Regions from separate parts of the Hoeflea sp. IMCC20628 genome, predicted to be linked through region 2. Evidence: riboswitches for the same ligand, from Rfam matches in the RefSeq annotation. Region 2 holds a riboswitch; the other holds the start of a gene.
What was found. A riboswitch is a leader RNA that binds a small molecule or an ion and turns the genes downstream of it on or off. The one in region 2 is predicted to bind cobalamin.
Positions count from the first base shown of each region.

Region 1 (3,835 bases), 320 kb from region 2:
ACCGACCGGGTGCTCGATGATCCGCGTGCGCCCTACACCCAGCTCCTCGTCTCCTCCATTCTTCAGGTCTGATCTATGAAAACGCTGCTTGTCGCTTCGGAAGTGAAAAAGACATTCGTCATGCATATGCGTGGCGGCGTCGAATTGCCGGTCGTCACCAATGTGTCGTTTTCGCTGAAATCGGGATCCTGCGCGGTGCTTGGTGGCCCGTCAGGCGTCGGCAAAAGCTCGATCCTGAAAATGCTTTACGGCAATTACGGCTGCGACAGCGGGCAGATTCTGGTCAACCATCACGGTCGACACATCGATATCGCCAGTGCCGATCCGCGCATGGTGCTGGCGATCCGGCGTGACACCATCGGCTATGTCAGCCAGTTCTTACGCGCGGTGCCACGCGTCTCGGCACTTGATGTCGCCGCCGAGCCGTTGATGATCCGGGGTATTGCGCAGGAGATCGCGCATCAGCGGGCGCGGGATCTGTTTACTGAACTCAATCTGCCGGAAAAACTCTGGTCGCTACCGCCAGCGACGTTTTCGGGCGGCGAACAGCAGCGCGTCAATATTGCCCGCGGCTTCATTACCGATCACCCGATCCTGTTGCTCGATGAGCCGACAGCATCGCTGGATGCAGCCAACCGCGAAGTCGTAATCGATCTGATTGCCCGCAAGAAGGCCGATGGCGCTGCACTGCTCGGCATTTTCCACGATCAGGACGTGCGCAATGCAGTGGCCGATCATGTGATTGACGTATCGGCTTTTGCCACCGGAAAGACGGCAGCATGACCCGGCTGTCCGATACGCCGCTGGTGCATGACAGCGCCAAGATCGTCGAATCCAGTCTAGGCCGCTACACCGAAGTAGGCGCTCATTGCACTGTGGCGCACTCGACCATGGGGGATTATTCCTACTGCGTCGAGAACACCCAGATAGCCTATGCGAGCATCGGCAAATTCGCCAATATCGCCAGTCATGTACGGATCTATGCCAGCATGCACCCGATGGAGCAGGCGTCGTTGCATCACTTCAGCTATCGCTCGTCGTGGTATTTTGACGGTGAGACTGACAATCAGGATTTCTTCGACTGGCGCGCCGGGCAGCGGATCACGATCGGCCATGATACCTGGATCGGGCATGGCGCGGTGGTGATGCCGGGTGTGAGCATCGGCAATGGCGCCATCATCGGCGCCAACGCGGTGGTCACAAAAGATGTCGCTGATTTCGCCATCGCCGTCGGCGTGCCGGCGCGCACCATCCGGCAGCGGTTTTCCGATGACATCGCCCGCCGCCTCGACGCGCTGGCCTGGTGGGACTGGGAGCACGAGAAGCTGCATGCGGCGCTGCAGGATTTCCGCACGCTGCCGGTCGAGGAATTCATCGAAAAACAAGGCGGCTAGGTTTCGTCCTGCCAGCGCTCCTCGAAAATCAGATCGTCGAGCGGCAGCCTCCGGTTCCAGCCTTTGACCTCCAGTTCCGGCTGCTCATAGAGCTCATCGACATAGCCGAGGCAGAGATAGGCGACGATTTCGATCCGCTCGGGAATGTCGAGAATGGATTTGAGATCAGCGTCGCGAAAAATGCTGACCCAGCCCATGCCAATGCCTTCGGCGCGTGCGGCGAGCCAGAGGTTCTGCACTGCACAGACCGTGCTGTAGAGATCCATGCTGGAATTGTGGGTTTTGCCCAGAACCACCTCTCCGCTGCGGTTGCGGTCGCAGGTGATGCAGATGTTGAGCGGCGCCTTGCGAATGCCTTCAAGCTTCAATGATTTGTATTTGGATTGCCGTTCTTCGGGAAAAAGTTTGACGGCTTCATCATTGGCGCGCCCAAACGCATCGGCAATTTGATCGCGAACCGACTGGCTCCGGATGGTGATGAAATTCCAGGGCTGCATGAAACCCACGGACGGCGCGTGATGCGCGGCTTGCAAAAGCCGCCGCAGCACGTCACCCGGAACCGGGTCCGGCAGGAACTGGTCGCGCACGTCGCGGCGGGTGAAGATGGCCTTGTATACGGCGTCTCGTTCCGAGCTTGAAAAGCTGACAGCAGGCGCCAGCATATATGTCTTCGGCATTGTTTGATCCCCAACAATCCGTAACACCCCACTGCACCGTCCATGTGCGGCAAGGCTATGACATCTGGCCGGTCTTCTGACTTCGGATCATCTGACCTGCGCGCCTTCCCGGGCTTGCCCAGTGGCATGTCGCGCAGACCATCCCCGTTACAGCGTTGGGCACGTTCCGGAGTCTCACCGAATTCCCGATTCTCCCGCTTTTGACGGGCACCAGACCTGCGCATAGGGCCACGGCGGAGACGGGAGCGCAAGCCCGCCAACGGCACAAATGCCGGACGGTCGGCCGTTTTGGAAGCGGGCCTGTGGAGCGTAACAAAACTGACATCAAACCGACATTGGCCTTTCACATGGCTGGGCTAGGTCACTCCTCGAAGGTCGCAAGACCAAAAATGATTTCGAGGGAATTTGCCCATGCTTGAACTGACCGACGTGACCCGCCGATTTGGAACAAATATCGCTGTTGATGCTGTCACGCTGTCGATCCCGGAAGGCCAGATGGTCGGCGTTATTGGGCGCTCTGGCGCCGGAAAGTCAACGCTTTTGCGCATGATCAACCGGCTGACGCCGACGAGCAGCGGCGAGATCCGGTTCAAGGGCAAGACGGTATCAGGTCTCGGCGGTTCAAATCTGCGCAACTGGCAGCGTGACTGCGCAATGATATTCCAGCAGTTCAATCTGGTGCCGCGGCTTGATGTGCTGACCAATGTGCTGCTCGGTCGCCTCAATCATCGCTCCACGGTGCTCAACATCCTCAACATCTTTACGGTCGAAGAGCGCGCAAGTGCTCTGATGGCTCTGGAGCGTCTCGGCATCGCCCAGACCGCATTGCAGATGGCGGGCACCCTGTCGGGCGGCCAGCAGCAGCGCGTTGCCATCGCGCGGGCGTTGATGCAGTCGCCCTCGATGGTGCTGGCCGACGAGCCGATCGCCTCACTTGATCCGCTCAACGCGCAGATCGTGATGGACGCGCTCAAAGACATCAATGAGCGCGAAGGCATCACGGTGATCACCAATCTGCACACGCTTGATACGGCGCGCGCCTATTGCGAGCGGGTGATCGGCATGGCCGGCGGCAAGGTGGTGTTTGACGGTTCGCCCGACGAGTTGACCACCGAGGCCGTGCGGATGATCTACGGCGCCTCCGCCGACGGCGCCGAAATATCCGAAGCCATCACCTCGACATCGATTTCCGCCGGACGCCCAGTGCTGCCGGCCGAGCCGAAATCCACCGGTCCGTTGCAGCCAGCGCTTTGCGTCAAACCTGCAGCCGCCGGGGTCGCCTTGCCCGCGTGACAGGCCCCATCAACGGAATAGCCGGCATCCTGCCGGATCTCACCAGGAGCAGATCAATGTTCAAAAAAGCCCTTCTCGCAGCGGCCTCGTTCGCTGCCATCATCGCTGTCCAGCCTGCTGTTGCCGAAGACCTCAAGGACTTCCGCATCGGCATTCTCGGTGGCGAAAACGAAGCCGACCGTCTGCGCAGCTTCCAGTGCATGACCGACACCCTGCCAGCCGTTCTCGGCGTTGAAAAAGTCTCGCTGTTTCCTGCCGCCGACTATGACGGCGTGATCCAGGGCCTGCTTGGCGGCACGCTCGATTACGCCGAACTTGGCGCATCCGGCTATGCCAAGGTCTATCTCGAAGATCCGAAAGCGGTTGAGCCAATCCTGACCACGATCCAGACTGATGGCGCCACCGGCTACTACTCCGTCATGGTTGCGCGCAAGGATTCGGGCATCACCACGCTTGAAGATCTCAAGGGCA
Region 1 is NZ_CP011479.1:1,426,350-1,430,184, forward strand. Features, by position in the region: gene phnK (phosphonate C-P lyase system protein PhnK) at 1-72, shown strand, start outside; gene phnL (phosphonate C-P lyase system protein PhnL) at 76-783, shown strand; gene IMCC20628_RS06695 (DapH/DapD/GlmU-related protein) at 780-1,394, shown strand; gene bluB (5,6-dimethylbenzimidazole synthase) at 1,391-2,071, opposite strand; cobalamin riboswitch at 2,120-2,301, opposite strand; gene phnC (phosphonate ABC transporter ATP-binding protein) at 2,483-3,364, shown strand; gene phnD (phosphonate ABC transporter substrate-binding protein) at 3,421-3,835, shown strand, end outside.
Region 1: linked by a shared signal. The riboswitch ahead of bluB (5,6-dimethylbenzimidazole synthase) and the one ahead of IMCC20628_RS05155 (CbtB-domain containing protein) in region 2 are both predicted to bind cobalamin.

Region 2 (3,835 bases):
CATCCACACCGAGATCGCCGAACTCGTTGATGATCAGCGCAATGCGCTTGCCCTTGGCGTTTGCCAGCATGTGGCGGATCAGCGTGGTCTTGCCGGCACCGAGAAAACCGGTGATGACAGTGGCAGGAATCTTGGAAGCAACCATGGGATCAACCCTTCATTTTGAGTGGCAGGCCGGCGGCGACGAAATGGACTTCGTCGGCCAGGCCCGCAATTAACTGGTGGAGACGGCCGGCATGGTCACGGAATGCCCGCGCCATGGCGTTGTCGGGCACAATGCCCAAGCCGACTTCATTGGAGACAAGGACCACCGGGCCCTTGAGCGCCGGAATGGTTGATGCAAGCCCGTCAAAGGCTGTGCCGACGTCGTGTTCGCCCAGCATCAGATTGGTCACCCACAGCGTCAGGCAATCGACCAGCATCGGACGGTCGGTGCGTGCATGGGTTTCAAGGGCTTGCGCCAGCTCAACCGGGGCTTCGATGGTCTCCCAACCCTCGCCCCGCCGGTGCCGGTGTGAAGCAATCCGCTCGCGCATTTCGTCGTCCCACGCCTGGCCCGTCGCCAGATAAAGCCGGCTGGGCGACGCGCGTTCGACCAACCCTTCGGCGAAAGCCGATTTGCCCGATCTGGCACCGCCCAGCACCAGTGTCACCGGTGGCAGGCGATCGCTCACGCCGTTTGTTCCTCTGGAACCCGCGACAGGAACGACCCCAGCAGACCGCCAAGCAGCAGCCAGAAGAACAGCGTTGTCGCCAGTGACGCCGCCGCATAGGCCGAGGCAAGATAGGCAGGCACTTCGCTTGAAAGGTCTTCCGGCACAGGTGAACCCCAGACATGCGGCGCAACGATGAGGACTACACCCACAACCTTGACCAGCCATTCCGGCCGCATCGCGATGCACCACAGACCAACCGCGGAGGCAGCAACAGTAATCATCCACCAGCCCTGCCGATCGCCAAGATCGGCATAGGGAAAGCCGGGAACCGCAGGTGGCAGGCTCATCGACGGGGCAAGCTGGACGCAGAACCACGCCGCAGCCCCGAGCAGCAAGCCACGCGTCACGCCCTCGCGGCCCTCCGGGAATCCGATCCCCGTGAGCAATGCCGCAGCCGCAAGCATCAGGGCAAAGCCGGCGCCGGCCACCAGATTGGCCAGAACCGTGTCCCAAAACCGGCCGAAGCCGAGCATGGAGTCGTCGGTGTGGGATTCGGCGCCATGGCTATGGCCATAAGCCTCCGCAGCAGGCGCTGCGACGGCATTTTCAGTCTCCCCGTGACTATGGGGAACTTCGCCATTCTCGTAGGCTTCAGCCTGCATGATCAGCGGAATGGTTTTGAGATACTGGGCGGGCGTCATCGCCATACCGGCAATGAGCCCGGCAGCCAGAGCCGCCAGGAGCAATCGGACAATCATGACATCAATCCCTTAGTGGCAGGGAAAGCCGTAGGAATGCCGGGTGTCGTGCGCTGCATCGTGCAGCGTCTGGGAATTGGCAAGGCCAACGCCGAACACCAGAATGGAACCTATGACCAATGCCATCAGGCCGGCAACAGTGCGTGCGCCGATACGATCGGTCAGGGAAAGCGTTTGAGTCTTAGCAGTCATGACAACCTCCGTGAATGACTTCGGAAGAGAACTCTTCCGAAGGTCCGGCTCTCAACCGGTGCGAATGGCAGGTCTCCTGGCTCGCGGGTCGCGTCGACGTTGCCGTCGATCATCAGCAAATGCCGGCCTTCCCAACGGTGATGGCGGTCATGAAAACGGGACGATTCGTAGACAAAGAGGCGTCCGCGCCGATTGATCATGCCGCCACGTCAGTGGCTTGTCCGGTCCGGAGCTTCAAGTTGACGGAAAAACACCATTGCATTTCCGTCACTCTGGCCTCCCGGCGCCGGTGACATTTGCCTAACCGCTCTACAGTCGCGGGGTCGGCTGCGATAAAGATGCCCTGATTGGGTCCATCTCGTCGCATTCCCTTTTGATCCGGAAAACCAACTTGGGTTTCTGGAACCATTCGAACCTCAATTGATAGGGGTGACGCTGCTGACTGTCAATCGAGACTGCGCCATCGCGCGCCCTATCAGCGACCAATCAGTGCGGAAGCGCTCATGATGCGCTCAAATCCGACGAGACGGTCAAGTTCAGCAGCAATTTCATCAAGTGCCGCATCGACATCAGCCCGGTAATTGGTCTCCCCGCCGCGGATTCCAAATTCTGCAAGCAGCTTTGCGCGATAGGCATCCGAATCGAACAGGCCATGCAGATAGGTTCCCGACACCTTGCCATCGAAAGACATTGCACCCTCGGGACGGCCGTCAAGAATGGTCATCGGCCGCGCACAGTCCGGTCCTTGGCTGACACCGAGATGGATCTCGTAGCCCGACAAGGCGACATCGTGTACCGCCGAGTGTGCGTGAATGTTGCGCACCGTTTTCTCCGGTGCCATCTCGGTCTCGATATCGAGAAATCCCAGACCCTCGGCCATGGTCTCGCCGCCCTCCACCGCCTGCGGGTCGCACACACTGCGCCCCAGCATCTGGTAACCGCCGCATATCCCGATGATCCGCCCGCCACGCCGGTGATGCGCCTGCAGATCCTTGTCCCAGCCCTGACGACGGAGATCGGCAAGATCGGCGATGGTGGATTTCGATCCGGGCAGGATCACCAGACCGGCGTCATCGGGAAGCTGTTCTCCCGGACGCACGAACACCAGTTCCACCTCCGGCTCGGCCCTGAGCGGATCGAAATCATCAAAATTGGCGATCCGCGACAACACCGGGACCGCGATCTTCAGCGCCCGCGCCTCACCCCGCGTCAGCCGTTCCAGCGCCACGGAATCTTCCGCCGGCAGACGTGCTGCGGATTTGAGCCATGGAATCACTCCGAGACAGGGCCAGCCGGTAAAGCGGTCAATCGCCGAGATGCCGTCATCAAACAGGCTGACATCGCCGCGGAACTTGTTGATCAGATAGCCGGCAATCATCGCCCGGTCTTCGTCTGTCAGGATCGTGTGGGTGCCGACCACCGAGGCGATAACGCCGCCACGGTCGATGTCGCCGACCAGCACCACCGGCACACCCGCCGCTGTCGCAAAGCCCATATTGGCGATGTCGCCGGGCCGGAGATTGATTTCCGCTGGCGAGCCCGCGCCCTCGACCAGCACCAGATCGGCGCCGTCTGCGACGCGGGCAAAGCTGTCCAGCACCGCCGCCATCAGCTGAGGCTTGAGTTTCTGGTAGTCGCGGCCACGCGCATGGCCAACAACTTTCCCTTGAACCACCACCTGGGATCCGGTTTCCGACTGCGGTTTGAGCAGCACCGGGTTCATGTGCACGCTCGCAGGCACCCGGCAAGCCAGCGCCTGCAGCCATTGCGCCCGGCCGATTTCGCCGCCGTCATCGGCGACCGCGGCGTTGTTGGACATGTTTTGCGGCTTGAACGGTCGAACCTTTAGGCCATGGTTTGCCGCCAGCCGGCAAAAACCCGCAACCAGCACGGTCTTGCCGACATCCGAACCTGTTCCCTGAAACATCAATGCCTTTGTCATGACCCAGTCGATAGCATCGCCGGATGAAGATCAAAAGGGGTGTTCAAGCCACCGCGTTAACCATTCGCTAACCCTGTTTTCACAACTGCGGATTTTTCTTTTCACGTCATCTGAATTGCGACACAGCTTGGCGGGATTAATGCATCTGCGCCCCCGCAATGAGCATAGATCACCAAACCGATGGCCAACGCCATTCAGATCGAGATCAACACGAAAAGGAAGGACATCGCCATGCTTTATGTATTCAACTCCGCCAACAGCGTTCAGATTGCGTGGAACAATGTGCT
Region 2 is NZ_CP011479.1:1,103,927-1,107,761, reverse strand. Features, by position in the region: gene cobW (cobalamin biosynthesis protein CobW) at 1-145, opposite strand, end outside; gene cobU (bifunctional adenosylcobinamide kinase/adenosylcobinamide-phosphate guanylyltransferase) at 150-674, opposite strand; gene IMCC20628_RS05160 (CbtA family protein) at 671-1,414, opposite strand; gene IMCC20628_RS05155 (CbtB-domain containing protein) at 1,427-1,606, opposite strand; cobalamin riboswitch at 1,655-2,031, opposite strand; gene IMCC20628_RS05145 (cobyric acid synthase) at 2,082-3,548, opposite strand; gene IMCC20628_RS05140 (hypothetical protein) at 3,729-3,835, shown strand, end outside.